4 regions of the Tardiphaga sp. GW822-FHT04G09 genome follow, and region 4 is predicted to be linked to each of the others. Evidence: predicted binding sites of a transcription regulator. Region 4 holds the regulator's gene; each other region holds the start of a gene.
What was found. The regulator LexA, encoded in region 4, represses DNA repair genes until DNA is damaged. The targets are predictions, from matches to a motif close to TGTTCNNNNTGTGTTCNG.
Positions count from the first base shown of each region.

Region 1 (4,607 bases), on a different contig from region 4:
CGCTGCGTTGACATCATCGAGCACGACGAAGTCGGCGGTCTCGGCGCTGTCGACGATCTGCACACGGACGGTCGCCTGCAGGGGATCGCTGGTGAAGCTGACATGCGATTGCGCCTGCCAGGGCATGGTGGCGATCTGGATGGTGGTTTCACTGGTGGAGATGCAAGGACGTGTACCGGTCACGAAATCGCCGCGGGTGAGAAAAGCCGCTACAGCCAAGGGAATCGTCGAGGCTAAAATCTTGAAACGCAACATGACACGGTACTCGCCCTGGCCCCGTAACGCGGGGTTATGGTGAGCAGAGCGTAAACAAAACTCGTTACTATCGCGTTGACGTCCACATCCGGCGGGATGACGTGGAGACGTCACGCCGCGCGGCGCACATCCTCAGCCAGCGCGCGGTAAGACAATGCCTCGGCCAGATGCAGCCGACCGATTTTTTCTGCGCCGTCGAGATCCGCCAGCGTCCGCGCTACGCGCAGCACGCGATGATAGCCGCGCGCGGTTAGCCGCATCGTTTCGGCGGCATCGCGCAACAATGTCAGTCCTTGGGCATCCGGCTGCGCGACCGTTTCCAGCACAGAGGCGGGCGCGGAAGCATTGGTGTGGGTGCCCGGCAATCCCGCAGCAGCATAGCGCACGGTCTGCAGATCGCGCGCGGCGGCGACACGCGCCGCGACTTCAGCGGAACCTTCCGACGGCGGCGGCAGAATGAGATCCGACGCGGTGACGGCCGGCACTTCGATGCGCAGATCGATGCGGTCCATCAGGGGGCCGGAGATGCGCGCCTGATAATCGGAGGTGCAGCGATCGATGTGGCCGCGCTTGCAGGAGAAGCCCGGTTCGAACGCGTGACCGCAGCGGCACGGATTCATCGCAGCAACCAGCATGAAACGCGCCGGATAAGTGACGCGGTGATTGGCACGTGACACCGCGACTTCGCCATTCTCCAGCGGCGCGCGCAGCGAATCGAGCACGCGCGGATCGAACTCCGGCAGTTCATCGAGAAACAGAACGCCCTGATGCGCCAGTGAAATCTCACCTGGTCGCGCGCGCAGGCCGCCGCCTGTGAGCGCCGCCATGCTGGCGGAATGATGCGGCGCGCGGAATGGCCGGCGTGCGGTGAGCGCTCCGTCCTTGATTTCGCCGGCCACCGAAGCGATCATCGAGACTTCGAGGAGTTCCGCCGGTGATAGCGGCGGCAGAATCGATGGCAGCCGTGCCGCCAGCATGGATTTGCCCGATCCCGGACTTCCGGCCATCAGCAGGTGATGCCCGCCGGCGGCAGCGATCTCCAGCGCGCGCTTGGCACTTTCCTGTCCCTTGATGTCGCGCAGATCCAGCATGGATTCCTCGCGCGCGTGAATCTTCGGTTGGGGCCGCGACAGAACCTGTGTGCCCTTGAAGTGATTGGCGATCTGGATCAGCGAGGTTGCCGCGATGATCTGGATGTCCGGGCTGGCCCAGGCGGCCTCCGCGCCGCAGGCAGCCGGACAGATGAGGCCTTCATCGCGTGCATTGGCGCCGATGGCAGCGGGCAGCACACCGGCCACAGGCGCGAGCGAGCCATCGAGGCCGAGTTCGCCGAGCACGGTGAAACCACTCAGGGCATCCGCCGGAATCGCGCCGATCGCCGCCATCAGTCCGAGCGCAATCGGCAGATCGTAATGGCTGCCTTCCTTCGGCAAATCGGCGGGCGCGAGATTGACGATGATCCGCCGTGCCGGCAGAGCAAGACCCGAGGCGACCAGCGCGGCACGGACCCGTTCGCGCGCTTCGGACACCGCCTTGTCAGGCAGGCCGACGATCAGGAAATTCGGCAGACCGGGCACGACCTGAACCTGCACGTCGACCGCGCGGGCCTCGATCCCCTCAAAGGCTACGGTGGAAACACGTTGAACCATGCCGCCCTCATTCGGGATGAGAACTTAACTTAAGGTTGTCTCAATTTCAAGAACAATCAGTGAACGAATGGTAGCAATAAAGTATGCTGATTTTGGCTGAAGTCGGCCACTGGCGTAGGAAATCTTAAACACGTCATGCAAAACATCCTATCAAGAGCTCCGAGACGAAGACCGGGTGCCCGCAGAATGTCAGATCGCTTGTCGAAGCCGCCAGACGCTCCGGATGACGCCGACCTGATCGCTGCGCTGAGGGCGCAGATCGAAGCCCAACAAGTCATTATCGACGAGCAAGCTGCTTCGCTGGCGCATAGCCGGAAAATCTTCGATCGCTCCTCGGCCGCCGCGCGAATCGGCGTCTGGGAATGTGACCTTTCCGATGAATCGCTGGTCTGGACTGATGTGGTTTATGACATCTTCGATCTGCCGCGGGGCTCGACGCCGCTTCGCGGAGAGACACTCGCTTGCTATCCTGAAGAATCCGTCAGGGAACTGACGAAGCGGCGCACCAAGGCCATCGAGGATCGCACAGGCTTCAGCCTCGATGCGGAAATCATCAGCTTCAAGGGCAACCGGCGCTGGATTAGGATCACGGCTACCGTCGAGTCCGTCGACGGCGTTGCCGTCCGCATCTTCGGCATGAAGCAGGATATCACGGAAGAGAAGATTCTGGCTGACCGTAACCGCTATCTCGCCGAATTCGATACGCTGACCGGGCTCGCCAATCGCAGCCAGTTTCAAACCAGGCTGTCGCTGTTCGATGCAGCATCGGCCAGCAAGGCAAAACCGTTCGGCGCGCTGTTGCTGATCGATCTGGACGAATTCAAGCCGGTCAATGACTGCTTCGGCCACGCAGCCGGCGACACCTGTCTCACTGTCGTGGCAAATCGTATCCGCAACATTTGCGCGGGCGCGGAACTGGTCGCGCGCCTCGGCGGCGATGAATTCGCGGTTCTGCTGGGGCCCCACGCACAATTCGAGGAAGCCTCCGAGACGGCGCGCGCCATCGTCGCGCAGTTGGGCCTGCCGATCGATCATCGCGGACAGCAACTGCGGGTCGGCGCATCGGTTGGCATCGCTTTGGCGGACAATTGCACGTCATCGCAACTGGCGGCCATGGCCGACTCGGCGCTCTATGCGGCGAAGGATGCCGGCCGCGGGACGTTCCGGATCTACAAGCGCGGTGCAGAGCGACGCGCACGGGACACGTCATCGGCTGCGTAACGATAGGGTCGGTGTGGAATTCCTGCGGCGGCAAGTGTCTCAAGTTCGCCGCAGGAAAGTCGAAAGATGTCCGCTAGAGATTCATCACCATCGGCTCGGCGATGTAGCGGAAGCCGTCGCCTGATTTCACCACATGGCCATAGCCCGGCCACGCGAAGTGATAGGACATCACAGCGGTCTTGTTGGCTGCGAGCATGTCGAGCATCTTCACCCGCGTTGCCGCTGCCATCTTCGGATCGGAGTCATAGGCGAACTCCATCCGTGGCTTCTCCAGTAGCAACACCTGATGATGGGTAAGATCGCCGAGGAATGCGAAGGACTTTCCGTCCGATTGGATCATGAACATGTGGTGGCCGAACGTATGACCGGGCGCATGCATGGCAGTGACGCCCGGCAGGAACTCCTGGCCGTCCTTGTAGAACACCAGGCGGTCGCGCACCGGCAGCAGGTTCTTGCGCGCATGGACGATGAAGTCCTTGAGCGGCGAACCGAGTTTGCCTTCGTCGGTCCAGAACTTGAAGTCTTCCTCGCTGAGATAGACCTGCGCGTTCGGAAATAGCGGCTTGTCGTTGGCATCGACGATCCCGCCGATATGATCGATATGGGCGTGTGAACACACCACGGCATCGATATCGCCGGGCTTGATGCCCGCTTCGGCCATGCTTTTCTGCAGGCGGCCTGTGGTGTTGCCGAACAATTGCGACGTGCCCATGCCGGTATCGAACAGGATGAGTTTGTCACCCATGTTGACGATCGGGGCGTTCTGTTCGAGCACGACGTTGCCGCTGCTGAGGAAATTATCCGTCAGCATTTTCTGCACGTCCTCCTTGGGTACGCCGACGAACGTGCCGGAGGGATCGCCGAGCGGCAAAGGTCCGTCGGAGACAACGGTGACTTCGGCGCTGCCCAGCATGAAACGATGGAAGTAGGGTGCCTGCGTGCCGAGCTTTGGCGCCTTGGCCGATGCGCTGCCGATCAGGCCGGGAGCGAGGAGATTTGCGCCCAGACCTGCGCCGAGTGCGAGCAGGGACCTTCGCGAAACTTCTGAAGTCATGCGTTTCTCCACTGATATGCTTTTGCTTGCCGCCACATGTGGCGGGCCGCCCGATTGGCCGGGCCTGCATCGGCATGCTGCGCTTGCCGACCATGACTGGCAAGCAAAAGCAGCAAGCGGAGAATTGCGATAAATGGAATTCAAACTGCTGCGTCAATGATTGACGCAGCGCAGCGAATGACGTGGCGGAGTTTACTTCCGCTTCGCTTCGATCACGTCCCAGACGCGCGCCGCCACATCCGGTCCACCAAGCTTGGCGATGGCGCGGATGCCCGTGGGGGATGTGACGTTGATCTCGGTGAGGTTACCGTCGATCACATCGATGCCGACGAACAGCAGACCGAGGTCGCGCAGCGCCGGTCCGACGCGTTCGCAGATCTCGCGCTCGCGCGGCGAGAGTTCGGTGGCCTTGGCGGCGCCGCCGCGTA
Region 1 is NZ_JBXAMO010000008.1:108,501-113,107, forward strand. It holds gene AC1RLZ_RS16185 (hypothetical protein) at 1-255, opposite strand, end outside; gene AC1RLZ_RS16190 (YifB family Mg chelatase-like AAA ATPase) at 366-1,904, opposite strand; gene AC1RLZ_RS16195 (diguanylate cyclase domain-containing protein) at 2,091-3,125, shown strand; gene AC1RLZ_RS16200 (MBL fold metallo-hydrolase) at 3,199-4,179, opposite strand; gene gshB (glutathione synthase) at 4,372-4,607, opposite strand, start outside.
Region 1: a site for LexA is predicted at 1,953-1,970, ahead of AC1RLZ_RS16190 (YifB family Mg chelatase-like AAA ATPase). Genes of this name have one in related genera too.

Region 2 (4,607 bases), on a different contig from region 4:
ATCATGCCGCGGCTGGACGAGCATCTGCGACGCCCGAAAGCGAAGGGCGCGTCGGCCTGATCTGTAGGATGGGTAGAGCGTCTTCGCGAAACCCATCGCCTCCGGCGCTTGATTGATGGCTTTGCTTCGGCGCGATGCGCCGCGCTCTACCCATCCTGCAAGTCGAGGTCCCAGGTCTCGCCGATCAGATCCTGCCCGAAACTGCGATGCGGCTCGGTGGCGACCAATGCGAAGCCGGCATCCTGATAGATTTTTCGCGCCGCGCCGAGATTGCTCTGGGTCCACAGGGTGATCCTGCGATAACCGCATTGCCGCGCAAAGGCGATGGCTTCCGTCACCATGTGCTGGCCGAGCTTTTGTCCACGCGCCTTGGGATCGATCAGCAGGAGCCGAAACTTGGCGATGTCGTCGGATGCCTTCACGAGAAACAGCGAGCCGACGGGCGCGCCATCCATCTCGGCGATCCAGCATCGCTCCCACGCAGGATCGCATGATGCGACGAATTCTGCGGCGATGTCTGCCACCAGCGCTTTGAAGGACGCGTCGAATCCGTATTCACTCGCATAGAGTTCGCCGTGGCTGCGGATGACCCAGTCGATATCGCCGGGCTGGAGATCGCGTAACACCGCTGGCATGGTCAGGCGACGATGATCCGACTGCGCAGCAGGGTGCGTGACGACCGCCCGAGTTGACGCAGCAGCCGGGCCTCGGAGCGCCGGGCATCGGGGGCGTAGCCGCCAAGCCGGTCGTAATGGTCGCGTGCGATCAAGAGTCCCTGATCGGCCTTGGGGCCAGTGATCACGCGGATCATATGTTTCAGGCCATCGCCAAATCCGGACTCATCATAGGGTGAGCGCGCATAGCGGAAAATGCCCGCTCGGGGGCGATTGCTGGTCGAGACGCGCTGGATGAATTGCTGGGTCTCCTCGATCCAGCCGGCATCGAGCACGGCACCCGCAAGCAGGAACATCAGCCACGGCGAACGCGCCTGCTTGGCGCCGGCGGCCATCGCCGCAGCGCGCGAGCCCTGCGAGGTCAGGAAGCCGCAGCCAGCGACATCGGCGACGCGTTCGATGACATCGGTGCCGGCACGATCGACCAGCAGCACTTCGCGGATCACGCCGGCAGCCGCGCCCGGCACCAGCGCTGCCAGTGTCGCAACAGCGGGCTGTTCGATGCCTTCGGTGGGGATAATCACGCTCAGCATGGATTTCGGGTTGATACCTCTAACAAGCACCCAACTGCGTTATCATTTCGTCATACTCTACGCAGCACTGTCAGCCGCGGCAATTTGGGGCAAGCCCGCGCGGTCGTCCAAAGGGCGGTCGGAGAATGCACAGTGCCTGCCCTGTGCGCCATCCCCATTTATGTTCTTGATTTGTTCTATGTCTGCGCTATCGTGGCTTCATGAGTCGCCAGATCGCTGCCCTCAAGCACCCGCCGGTCCCGGCGCCCTCCGATAAACCGGCGGGTGCGCTTTCCCCTTTTCCGGAGATCGCGGTGGCGATCGACAAGCAGCGGCGACGGGGGCGCGGCGCCCAGTCCAACGACAGCGGGCGTTACGAGGCCGAGGCCCGGGTCGCCTTCGACGATGGCTGGCAGAGCCTAGACGAGCTTCCGCCATTCAAGACCGTGGTTGCCACTGACACGGCGCGCAAGGTCATCACACGTAACGAATCGCCGGATATCGGCTTCGACCGTTCGATCAATCCTTATCGCGGCTGCGAGCATGGCTGCGTCTATTGTTTCGCCCGGCCGACCCACGCCTATCTCGGGCTCTCGCCGGGGCTGGATTTCGAGTCGAAGCTGTTCGTGAAGCCCGATGCGCCGGCGCTGCTCGAGAAGGAGCTGGCCGCCGCCGAATACGAGCCGAAGATGATTGCGATCGGCACCAATACCGATCCGTATCAGCCGATCGAGCGCGAGCGTCAGGTGATGCGCGGCATTCTCGAAGTGCTGGAGAAGGCCGGTCATCCCGTCGGCATCGTCACCAAGTCGGCTTTGGTGACGCGCGATATCGATATTCTGGCGCGGATGGCGAAACGGAATCTGGTCAAGGTGGCGCTGTCGGTGACGTCGCTCGATCCGAAGCTCGCGCGCACCATGGAGCCGCGCGCGTCGACGCCGTCGAAGCGGCTGGAAGCTTTGCGGCAGCTATCCGAGGCTGGTATTCCGACCACGGTGATGGTGGCGCCGGTGATCCCCGCACTGAATGACAGCGAAATCGAGCGCATCCTCGATGCCGCCGCTCATGCCGGCGTCAAGGAAGCCAGCTACGTGTTGCTGCGGCTGCCGATGGAAGTGCGCGACCTGTTTCGCGAGTGGCTGATCGCGAATTATCCGGACCGCTATCGGCATGTTTTCACGCTGATCCGCGAAATGCGCGGTGGCCGCGATTACGACTCGCAATGGGGCACCCGCATGAAGGGCACCGGACCGATGGCCTGGATGATTGGCCGCCGCTTCGAGATAGCCTGCACGAAGCTTGGTCTCAACAAGCGTCGTTCGAAATTGACCCTCGATCATTTCGAGAAGCCGGCCGGTGCTGGGAAGCAATTGAATCTGTTCTAACTCCGCAGGTCTCGCAGCGTACGGAGTGGTGGAGAGGGGACGTTGGCAGGAAACCAGAGCCTGCCAGCGTCCCTCTTTTCGATCTATAGAGTGGGTCCAGGAGCGACGCGCATGACAACGAAGAAACCAGCCGCGCCGATCGCGCGCATGACGGTGATCACGCTGGGCGTCGCGGATATGCGCAGGAGCATTGCCTTCTACGAAGCGCTGGGCTTTACGCGAAAGGCCCGTGCCTCTGGCGACGCCATCGCCTTTTTCGACACCGGCGCCAGCGTTCTCGCGCTGTTTCCGTGGGAACAACTGGCGCAGGATGCGACATTGCCTGACCATCCAAGGCCGCAGGCGTTTCGCGGCAGTACGCTGGCGTGGAATTGTCGCTCGGAAGACGAGGTCGATGCGGTCCTCACTTTCGCCGTCGATTGTGGCGGATCGCTGCTGAAGCCGGCGCGCAAGACCGACTACGGCGGCTATTCAGGCTACTTTGCCGATCCGGACGGACACGCCTGGGATGTGGTTGTGGCCCCAGGTATCGAGGTCGGCGACGACCGGCGGGTGCATCTGGACGATTGAAGGCCCGACCTGAATAGCGGGCATGATCCTGAGTTCCCGGTTGCACCCCGAGAGCTGCTTCAGCACGATCCCCCGATGATTCGGGATGAGAAGAAAGCGCCGGCCAAGCCGCGCAAGATAGCAGTAGCGCCGAGCTTCACGCGCGAGCGCGCGTTGCTCAAGAAAGGCATCTGGCCGGTGGCGGGCTGCGATGAGGCCGGCCGTGGTCCGCTGGCCGGCCCGGTGGTGGCGGCGGCGGTCATACTCGACCCGAAAAACATCCCCAGGGGCCTCGATGATTCCAAGAAGCTGACAGAGAGCAAGCGCGAGGCGCTGTTCGAGGAAATCTGCGCCACGTCGTCATTTGCCGTTGCCTATGCGTCACCCGCCCGGATCGACCGCGACAATATCCTGCGGGCCTCGCTCTGGGCGCTGGCCCGCGCAGTCGCGTCGCTGCCGGATGCGCCGAAGCATGTGTTCGTCGATGGCCGCGACAGGATCGATACGATGGCCGATTGCGAGGCCGTCATTGGTGGCGACGCGCTGGTCGTGTCCATCGCAGCAGCCTCGATCATCGCAAAAGTCTCGCGCGACCGGCTGATGTGCCGGCTTGCCGAGGATTGCCCGGGCTACGGTTTCGAGGTGCACAAGGGTTATGGCGTGCCGCAGCATATGGCCGCGCTGAATGAACTGGGGCCCAGCATTCATCATCGCAGCCTGTTCGCTCCCGTTGCTGCGGCGCGTGCGCGTCATCAGGCTGGCGTCCGTGCTGCAGGCCTGATCGAGGTCCATACTACCATCGATATCGAGATATCTGCCTGAGCCGACAGGCGGTTGCCTCTCCCGGCTCCGCGCCGTATCACCTGAGCACGCTTCATTCCCTGCTGGCCGGTTCAGACGTTCAATGCGTTTCACCTCCCTGATCGTCGAACTGATCCGCGCCCGGCCGCGGCTGGTGTTCTGGATCGTCGTGCTGTGTCAGGCGGCGATCTGGCTGTTTGTCCCCCTGCTGCTCTATCGCGGTCCGCCCGGCGATCTCGCCACTGTCTTGGCCTATGGCCGGGAATATCAGGTCGGCACCCATCTGGGGCCGCCGCTGGCGTTCTGGCTGGCGGACATCGCGTTCCGGGCCGCCGGCAATCACGTCTTCGGTGTCTATGTGCTGGCGCAAATCTGCGCCGTCCTCACCTTCCGTGCGGTCTATCAGCTGGGCAGGACTATCGTTGGCGGCCCGCAGGCCGTGATCGCCGTGTTGCTGACGATGACTGTTACGGCTTTCAGCACGCCCGGCATCGAGTTCGGCCCGCTGATTCTCGCGCGTCCGCTCTGGGCGATGTTCCTGCTGCATGCCTGGCTGGCGATCGGGCAGGGTCGACGCAATGCCTGGTTCGCGCTGTCCATCGAGGCAGGTCTGCTGTTGCTGACGACGCCCCATGCCATGTGGTTGCTTCCGCTGCCGCTCATCTTCGGTCTGGCGACATCGCGCG
Region 2 is NZ_JBXAMO010000002.1:378,483-383,089, forward strand. It holds gene moaB (molybdenum cofactor biosynthesis protein B) at 1-60, shown strand, start outside; partial or broken gene AC1RLZ_RS05515 (GNAT family N-acetyltransferase) at 147-632, opposite strand; gene AC1RLZ_RS05520 (glycosyltransferase family protein) at 638-1,207, opposite strand; gene AC1RLZ_RS05525 (PA0069 family radical SAM protein) at 1,408-2,571, shown strand; gene AC1RLZ_RS05530 (VOC family protein) at 2,683-3,141, shown strand; gene rnhB (ribonuclease HII) at 3,217-3,942, shown strand; gene AC1RLZ_RS05540 (glycosyltransferase family 39 protein) at 4,025-4,607, shown strand, end outside.
Region 2: a site for LexA is predicted at 1,369-1,386, ahead of AC1RLZ_RS05525 (PA0069 family radical SAM protein). Genes of this name have one in related genera too.

Region 3 (4,607 bases), on a different contig from region 4:
GTAATAGACGCGCTTGAGATTGTAGGATCCGTAGAGATTGGCCGAGGTTCGGATGATGGTTGAATCATTGGCGCTGTCGGCGCCGACGATCATCTGCGTGCTCTGGCCGGCCGGTGCAAAACGAGGCCCGACTTTGCCGCGTGGCGTCGGCTTGCGTTCTTCGCGGGCTTCATCGAGCTTCAACCGCAATCGACCCATGGTGCGACGAATGGCGCGGACGTCTTTCTCCGGCGCCAGCTTTGCCAGGCTGTCTTCCTCGGGCACCTCGATATTGATGGAGAGGCGGTCGGCATATTTGCCGGCCTCGGTAATTAGTACATCGTCGGCTTCCGGAATGGTCTTGAGATGGATATAGCCGCGGAAGTGATGTTCCTCGCGCAGTTTCCGCGCGACGGCGACGACCTGTTCCATCGTGTAATCGGGGCTGCGGATGATGCCCGACGAGAGAAACAGTCCCTCGATGTAATTGCGCTTGTAGAAATCCAGCGTCAGTTGCACCACTTCGTCCACGGTGAAGCGGGCGCGCGTCACATTGCTGGAGGCCCGGTTGACGCAATAAAGGCAATCGTAATTGCAGGCATTGGTGAGCAGGATCTTCAGCAGCGAGATGCAGCGGCCGTCCGGAGCATAGGAATGACAGATCCCCATTCCTGCATCGGTCGAGCCGATGCCTTTACCGTCGCGGGAGTCCCGTTTCTCGGTACCGCTGGACGCACAGGACGCGTCGTACTTCGCGGCATCCGCCAGGATCTCCAGCTTGCGCTTCACGTCCATGTTCAAAAATCCCTTTGATTTCAAATGCTAAAAAAGTGGCTGATGATCCCGATTGACTCGGCTTGCCATGTTGGCTTTACACTGGAACATATCATGAACAGGGGGGCCGGCAATGGGTTCACTAAAAACCCGCCACGGCAAAACAATTTCGAGGAGCGGCGCATGACCGGCGCACGCATGACCATGCTCGCGCAATTGCGCGGCAGCATCGAACGCATCGAGACCCACAGCGATACCTACGGGCCGGATCGGGTATCGCTCGGTCATGCCGAGGCGGACGCGGCGCTGCAAGGCGGGCTCGCACGTGGCACGATGCATGAGGTGTTCGCCGAAGGCCGTCACAGCGCCGCGGCCACGGGCTTTGTCGCCGGCCTTGCGCATCGTGTCTCGGCAAAGCGGCCGCTGCTGTGGATCCGGCAGGATTTCTCCGAACGCGAATGTGGCGCGTTGGCCATGAGCGGCTGGCGTGAGCTTGGCCTCGATCCGCGACTGCTGGTCACCGTGCGTGCGCCCGATGTCGAGACGGCGCTGCGGACGACAGCCGATGCGCTGGCCTGCGACGCGCTGGGCAGCGTCGTGCTGGAGACCTGGGGCGACAGCAAGCAGTTCGATCTGGTCGCCAGCCGCAAGCTGACGCTGGCGGCGCGTGGCTCGGGCGTCACCTGTCTCTTGCTGCGGACCGCAGGTGTTCCGGCGCCGAGTACGGCGGAAACCCGCTGGCTCATCCGCTCCGCGCATTCGCCGCCGGTCAGGCCCTGGGAAGCATGGGGCGCGCCAATGCTCGACGTGCAACTGGTTCGCAACCGCCATGGCCCGAACGGCCAATGGATCATGGAATGGAAATGTGATGAATGCGTATTCCGTGACATCTCGGCGTATCCTCAGCCTGTGGCTGCCACGCCTGCCGACCGATCGCATCAAGCGGCAGCGTATCCGCAACGGAGAACAGGATAGTCCGCAGCCCTGCATCGTCGTCGCCAAGCAAAATAATGCGTTGCAGATTTCCACGCTGAATGATGCCGCGGCGAAGCTCGGCCTCGAACCCGGCCTGCCGCTTGCCAATGCCCGCGCGGTCTGTCCGGACATCCAGGTGTTTGACGCCGACCCCGTCGCCGATACCCAGACGCTGACCGACATCGCCGACTGGTGCGATCGTTTCACGCCCCTGGTCGCGCTGGATCTGCCGCATGGTCTGTTTCTCGACATCACCGGCTGCGCCCATCTGTTCGGCGACGAGGCGGCGCTGATGAAGCAGCTCTGCGTGACGCTGTCGCGGCAGGGGTTTATCGTCAGCGCAGCGATTGCGGGGACATCCACATGCGCACGCACGCTCAGTCGCTATGCGCATGGCCGGATCGTTGCTGCGGGCGAGGAGGCCAAAGCGGTGACGCCGCTGCCGCTGTTCACGCTCGGCGTCGATGAGGCGATCATCCGCGGATTGCGCCGCGCCGGCTTGAAGACCATCGGCGATGTCGCCTCGCGCTCGCGCCCCGAAATCACCGCACGTTTCGGCGCGGAATTCACGACGCTGCTGGAACAGGCGCTGGGGCACAGCGATGCGCCGATTTCGCCGCGCAAGCCGCTGCCGGATTACATCGTCGAGCAACGCTTTGCCGAACCGATCGCCACCGATGGCGTGATTACGCTGACACTGGCCAAGCTGGCACGCACGCTGATCGATGCGATGGACAGGCAGGGCAAGGGCGCGCGGCGGCTGGAAGCGGCGTTCTTCCGCACCGATGGCGCGGTGCGGGCCATCACGGTGGAAACCGGGCAGGCCGTCTCCAAAGGCGAAGTGATCGACCGGCTGTTCCGCGAACGACTGGACGCGATTGCCGATCCGCTCGATCCCGGTTTCGGTTTCGATATGATCCGCCTGTCGGCCAGCCGTACCGAGATCGTCGTGCAGCAGCAGCGCGACCTCGATGCCAATGTGCATGCGAACGATGAACTGGCTGACCTGATCGACCGTATCGCCGCGCGGATCGGGCCACGTCGCGTGCAGGTCTATCTGCCAGCCGAGAGCCACTTTCCCGAACGCGCGATGCTGGCGGTGCCGGCACAGCATCATCTGGCCGCCGCCATGCAGGCCGTTTGGCCGGTGCGTGAAGACGAGCCGCCGCTGCGGCCGTTACGGTTGTTCGAGCAGCCCGAACTGATCGACGTCCCGCTTGCGGAGTTTCCAGACAAGCCGCCTAAGAAATTCACTTGGCGACGGGTGTCTCACAACGTCGTTCATGTGGAAGGCCCGGAGCGTGTGTCGATGGAGTGGTGGCGTGCGCAGGAGGCGAAGCCGACGCGCGATTACTTTCGTGTCGAGGATGAGGCAGGTCAACGCTTCTGGCTGTTCCGCGACGGACTGTATGGCGAGATCAGGGATGCGGAAAATCACATCGTTTCGCCGAAATGGTTCGTGCACGGGCTGTTCGCATGAGCAGGCCCGACGCAGACTATGCCGAAATAGGCGTTACCACGAATTTCTCTTTCCTGCGCGGCGCGTCGCATCCGCAGAACTATGTGCACCAGGCCAGTGCCGAGCGGCTTTATGCCATTGGCATTGCCGATCACAACACCATGGCCGGTGTGGTGCGTGCCTTTGCCGAGCTGGACCACAAGGATCTTGTCTACAAACCGAAGCTTCTGATCGGCACGCGGCTGGTCTTCAATGACGGCACGCCGGACATCCTTGCCTATCCGTGCGACCGCAACGCCTATGGTCGGCTGTGCCAGTTACTCAGCATGGGCAAGCTGCGTGGCAACAAGGGTGAATGCCTGCTGCAGCTCGGCGATCTCGCGGAGTTTAGCGAAGGGGTGTTGCTTGTTCTAATGCCGACCTATCGGATCGACAGTGATCTTGTCCTGCGCACGCTCGATGCACTATCGGGCCTGCCAGCGGAAGGCATTTGGCTTGGTGCCAGTCCGTTTCATCGCGGGGATGACAAGCGTCGTCTGGCAAAGCTGCAGCGCATCGCATCCATTGCGGGCGTGCCGCTGATCGTCACCAATGACGTGCTCTATCATACGCCAAATCGCCGCATCCTGCAGGATGTGGTCAGTTGCATCCGTGAGAAGACGACGATCGAGCAGGCCGGCCGCGTGCTGGAAATGAATGCCGAGCGGCATCTGAAATCGGCTGCTGAAATGGCGCGGCTGTTTCGCGATTATCCGGATGCGATCCGCGAGACCATCCGTTTTGCCGATCGCATTACATTCTCGCTCAACCAGCTCCAGTATCAATACCCCGACGAGCCTGTGCCGCCCGGCAAGAGCGCGCAGCAACATCTTGAGGATCTGACATGGGAGGGCATGAATCGGCATTTCCCCGGCATCCATGATCCGAAACTCGAAGCCACCTTACGCAAGGAGCTCGCGCTCATCGCCGCGCTCGGTTACGCGCATTACTTCCTGACCGTCCACGACATCGTCCGCTATGCGCGCAGTCAGAACATCCTGTGTCAGGGGCGGGGCTCGGCAGCCAATTCCGCGGTCTGCTACATGCTGGACATCACCTCGGTCAATCCCGCCGAGGTCGACCTTTTGTTCGAGCGCTTCATCTCCAAGGAGCGGCTTGAGCCGCCGGACATCGACGTCGATTTCGAACACGTCCGGCGCGAGGAGGTGATGCAATATGTTTATCGGCGCTACGGCCGGCATCGCGCGGCAATCATCGCCACTGTTATCCATTACCGGCCGCGCTCGGCGATCCGTGATGTCGGCAAGGCGCTGGGGCTGACCGAGGACGTCACCTCGGCATTGGCCGACACCGTCTGGGGCAGTTGGGGCAAGGGCCTCAACGAGATGCAGGTCAAGCAGGCCGGGCTCGATCCGTCCAA
Region 3 is NZ_JBXAMO010000009.1:132,805-137,411, forward strand. It holds gene AC1RLZ_RS17425 (putative DNA modification/repair radical SAM protein) at 1-774, opposite strand, end outside; gene AC1RLZ_RS17430 (ImuA family protein) at 937-1,728, shown strand; gene AC1RLZ_RS17435 (Y-family DNA polymerase) at 1,622-3,208, shown strand; gene AC1RLZ_RS17440 (error-prone DNA polymerase) at 3,205-4,607, shown strand, end outside.
Region 3: a site for LexA is predicted at 857-874, ahead of AC1RLZ_RS17430 (ImuA family protein). Genes of this name have one in related genera too.

Region 4 (4,607 bases):
TCCAGATGTCATTCGCCGCGACGCTGGGGCTGGTCGCATTGGTGCAGATTGGCATGCCCGCGCTGTTTGCCTCGCCCGATCATTCCGCGACAGCGCGCGTGGCGCTATGGGGTGGACGCGAGATTGCAATGCTCGTGCTGGCCTCGCTGGTGGCAGGCCTCGCCACGACGCCCTATGCCGCGTTTCACTTTCATCGCGTCACGCCTTACGGCGTCCTCGCCAATCTGCTGGCGATGCCGGTGGTCTCCGCGCTTGTGATGCCTGCCGGCATTCTCGGGCTCGTGGCCATGCCGTTCGGCTTTGACGGCGTGTTCTGGGGGATGATGGATCTCGGCATCCAGTGGATGATCGTGGTCGCGCAATGGGTCGCCGCGTTGCCCGGGGCCATCGGCCGGATGCCGGCCTTCGGGACCGGACCACTGATATTAGCCAGTATCGGCATCATCGTCCTCGGACTGCTGCGCACGCCGTTGCGCTTCGTGGGGGCTGGCGTGCTGGCGCTCTCGATTGTCTGGGCGTTGCTAGTCAAGCAGCCGGATGTGCTGATCTCGGGTGACGGTCACAGCGTCGCGGTACGGGGCAGGGACGGGCTTCTGCGCGTGATGCGCAGCGCCAAGGATACGTTTCTGCTGAAAGAGTGGCTCGCCGGCGATGCAGATGCGCGTCTGCCGACGGATGGCTCTCTCAGCCATGGCGTGTCCTGCGACCGCGACGGATGCATCACGCCGCTCGCTGATGGTGCTTTGGTGGCACTGGTGCTGCAGCCGGGGGCATTCACAGATGACTGCGAGAAAGCGGCGCTCATCATCACGACGAAACAACCGCCAAAGGATTGCCGTGCGTTGGTGATCGATCAGGATCGCCTGCAACGAAATGGTGCGATGAGTGTGCAGCGAACGGCGAACGGCTTTGCTATCGACGCTGTGCGGCCGCGCGGCCTGGATCGCCCGTGGTCGCGTGCCATTCCCGATGAGCCATCACCCGACACGCCACAGACGGGGCGTCCGCGGCAAAGCCGGCCGCTCGATGCGACGCCGGCGGAAACTGATCTTCAACCCGAAGATCAGTAGCCCGCCGATGCGACATCCTCAGTAGCGCCGGTACAGGCCGATCAGCTTGCCCTGAATGCGGACCCGGTTGGGTGGCAGGATGCGGACTTCATAGGCGTCGTTGGCCGGCTCCAGCGCGATCGACGCGCCGCGGCGACGGAAGCGCTTCAGCGTGGCTTCCTCGTCGTCAATCAGGGCCACCACGATGTCGCCGGTGTCGGCGCTCTCGTTGCGCTGGATCAGCACGGTATCGCCGTCCAGAATGCCGGCGTCCTGCATGGAATCGCCGCGCACTTCGAGCGCGTAATGTTCGCCGGAGCCAAGCATGTCCGCGGGCATGCTGATGGTGTGACTGCGGGTCTGCAGGGCCTCGATCGGCGTACCTGCCGCGATCCGGCCCATCACCGGGATGGCGACAGTCCGACCGTTATCATCATCGCCGCTACCGATGCTGGCGGCCGGACGCACCCTGCCGAGCGTGCCTTCGATGACACTGGGTGTGAAGCCGCGGCGGCCGGTACCGCCAGTAACCGGCGCGCCGAGCTCTGGCAACTTGATGACTTCGATGGCGCGGGCGCGGTTCGGCAGCCGGCGGATGAAGCCGCGTTCTTCCAGCGCCGTGATCAGACGGTGAATGCCGGACTTGGAGCGCAGGTCGAGCGCATCCTTCATTTCGTCGAAGGAGGGCGGGACGCCGGCTTCCTTCAGCCGTTGATCGATGAATCGCAGGAGTTCGTATTGTTTGCGCGTGAGCATCTGAAGCCATCCTCAGTTGACGGTGTCGGCCGCCGCGTGCGTTTCAAAGGGCCTTCGAACGGTGAGCCTCCATCCAGAGGCGATCATTCGAAGATCGGTTGCGCGAGTTCGGGCACTCTCAAACTACTCAAAGCCACAGAATCTCGAAACAAATCATGAACGAACACTATATGTTCCATATGTGTTCCGCAATGCTTAATTTGCCGTCAACGGAAAGCGCGTTGAGCGCGGCTGAGGGCTGTTCCTGGCCGGTCGTCGATCTCTTGCCGGATACCGAAAACCTCCTGCCGTAGCTTGCGCTATGCGGACGTCACGCGCCCGACGGGCGGCGGCGGAGTCGTGGAGCCGGTGGCCAGCGAGCGCTGAACCATAATCGTGTCGGCCCAGCGGCCGGAGCGATAGGCGACACCGGGTAGCAGGCCCACGCGGGCAAAGCCGAAGCTCTCATGAAGGCCTAGCGAGGCCGTGTTGTCGGCATCGATATAGCCGATGATCTGCCGGAAGCCGGCCGCCGCGCAGACGTCGATGAGTTCGCGCATCAACAGTCGGCCGATGCCCTGGCCGACGTGTCCGTGGTGGATATAGATCGAATGCTTGACCGTGTAGCGATAGGCCGGTCGTTTGCGGAACAGCACCACATAGGCGTAGCCCACGACCTCGCCGCCTTGCGTGGCGACGAGATGCGGGAACCGTTTGCTGCGCAGGTTCTTGCGCCGGTCCCTGAGATCGTCGGGCTGCGGCGTGTCGGAGTCGCTGACGCCTTCCTCGACGCCTTGCCGGATGTGCCGGCGATAGATCGCCAGCATGGCATCGACGTCGGTGTCGCGTGATGGTCGAATGACGACCGGCTGTTCGAGTTCCGTTGGCAAATCAGGCTCCTTACGTGCTCCCTATTCGGAGACCACGTAAGTGTAAAGCCGGATCCGGCCATTGGCGTCGACCTTGCGGTAGATGCCCTGAATTTCGACGTCGAAGCCCGGGAAGGTGTTGAAGCAGGTCTCGAACATCCGGAGATAGTCGATCATCGGCTTTGAGCGGTCGGTGAGCCGTTCGCCGGGGACGATCGTCGCGATGCCGGGCGGATAGACAACGAATGGCGTCGTCGCGACGCGCCCGAATATTTCGTCGATCGGGAGGTAATCGACGTCGTTGCGTACCAGACAGCGCGCGGCATCGTGAGGTGACATGGCGATCTCCGGCAGATGGTCAGCGGAGAATTGCTTGGTCTGGAGTTCGCTCACATTGGCCTCGCGGAAGAACCGGTGCATGTCGCCGCACAGATCCCGTAGACGTATGCCCGCATAACGCGCGGGCCTGCGCCGGGCGAATTCCGGGATGACGTCTTCAAGCAGCGCGTTGTCGTCATGAAATTTCTTGAAGGCGACAAGGCCCGATATCAGCGTGCCGGCCTTGCTGGCTTCCACACCGGGTGTCAGCAGGAAGAGCAGCGAGTTGAGGTCGTTCTTCTCGGGGACGATACGGTTCTCGCGCAGGAACTGAGCGACCACCGGAGCAGGGATACCGTGATCGGCATAGGCGCCGGTGGTGCGATCGAAGCCCGGCGTCAGCACCGTCAGCTTGTTCGGATCGGTCATGGCGAAACCAGCGACCATGCCGGGGAAGCCATGCCAGGCGGCGTCAGGTGCGAGCTGCCAGTAGGACGGATTGGTGGCCAGCTGGTCGGTGCCGATGCTTTCCCAGGGCACATTGTGAACAGCGCCTTCGCTGGCTGCGTCGGGAATGGCGACGCGCTCGGGCACGAAGGGTTCGAAAAACCAGCGGCGCTCGGCGCGGGTTTCCTTCTCCTCGAACTCGCGGCGCACCGCGCGCATCTTCTTGCGCAGTTCGATGCCAAGGCGGATCGTGTCGTCCCACAACACTTCGCCGGAGCGGCCCTTCATCATCTGCGCGCCGACATCCAATGATGCGAACAGCGGATAGAATGGTGAGGTCGAGGCGTGCTGCATGAAGCTTTCGTTGAAGCGCCGATGCTCGACGCGGCGCTTCTGCCCGCGGATATGCCGATCCTTCATGTGGATCTGCGACGCCTGCGAAAAGCTGGCGAGCTGCTTGTGGGTCGACTGCGTGGCAATGATGCCTGGCGAATCGGGGCCGAGCTCCTTGAGCCCCATGGCGAAGCGGCCAGCATAGAGCGGGTGGAATTTCATGAAGCCGGCCCAGGCTTCGTCGAACAGGATGTAATCGCAGAGATGGCCGATGCGCGCGATGATCATCTCGGCGCTGTAGATGGTGCCGTCATAGGTGCACTGTTCCACGACCGCGACACGGAAAGGGCGCGGGCGTTTCCACGCCTCGGGATCGGTGACGAGCGGATTGGTGCGGATGCGCTCGCGCAGCGCGGCCTCATCGGTGGCGTCCCAGTCCATCGGGCCGATCAGGCCCCATGGATTGCGCGACGTCGGCACATAGATCGGCACACCGCCCGAAATCATCAACGCGCCGTGCAAGGCCGCCTTGTGGTTGTTGCGATCGAACAGCACCAGATCGCCATCGGTTACCAAAGCCGACAGCGCGACCTTGTTGGAGGTCGAGGTGCCGTTGAGCACGAAATAGGTCTTCTCCGCGCCAAAAATCTGCGCGGCTTCCTTCTGCGCCTGCAGCGCAGGACCCTCATGAGTCAGCAGGTCGCCGAGATCGAGCACGGAATTGTCGAGGTCATCGCGAAATACCGCTTCGCCGAGATGTTCCATGAACACGCGCCCGATCGGGCTGCGGCTGTAGAACACGCCGCCATTGTGCCCCGGACAGGTCCAGAGCTGGTTGCCTTCCTCGGCATAATCC
Region 4 is NZ_JBXAMO010000007.1:7,700-12,306, forward strand. It holds gene AC1RLZ_RS14410 (ComEC/Rec2 family competence protein) at 1-1,070, shown strand, start outside; gene lexA (transcriptional repressor LexA) at 1,089-1,805, opposite strand; gene AC1RLZ_RS14420 (GNAT family N-acetyltransferase) at 2,105-2,674, opposite strand; gene AC1RLZ_RS14425 (Orn/Lys/Arg family decarboxylase) at 2,696-4,607, opposite strand, start outside.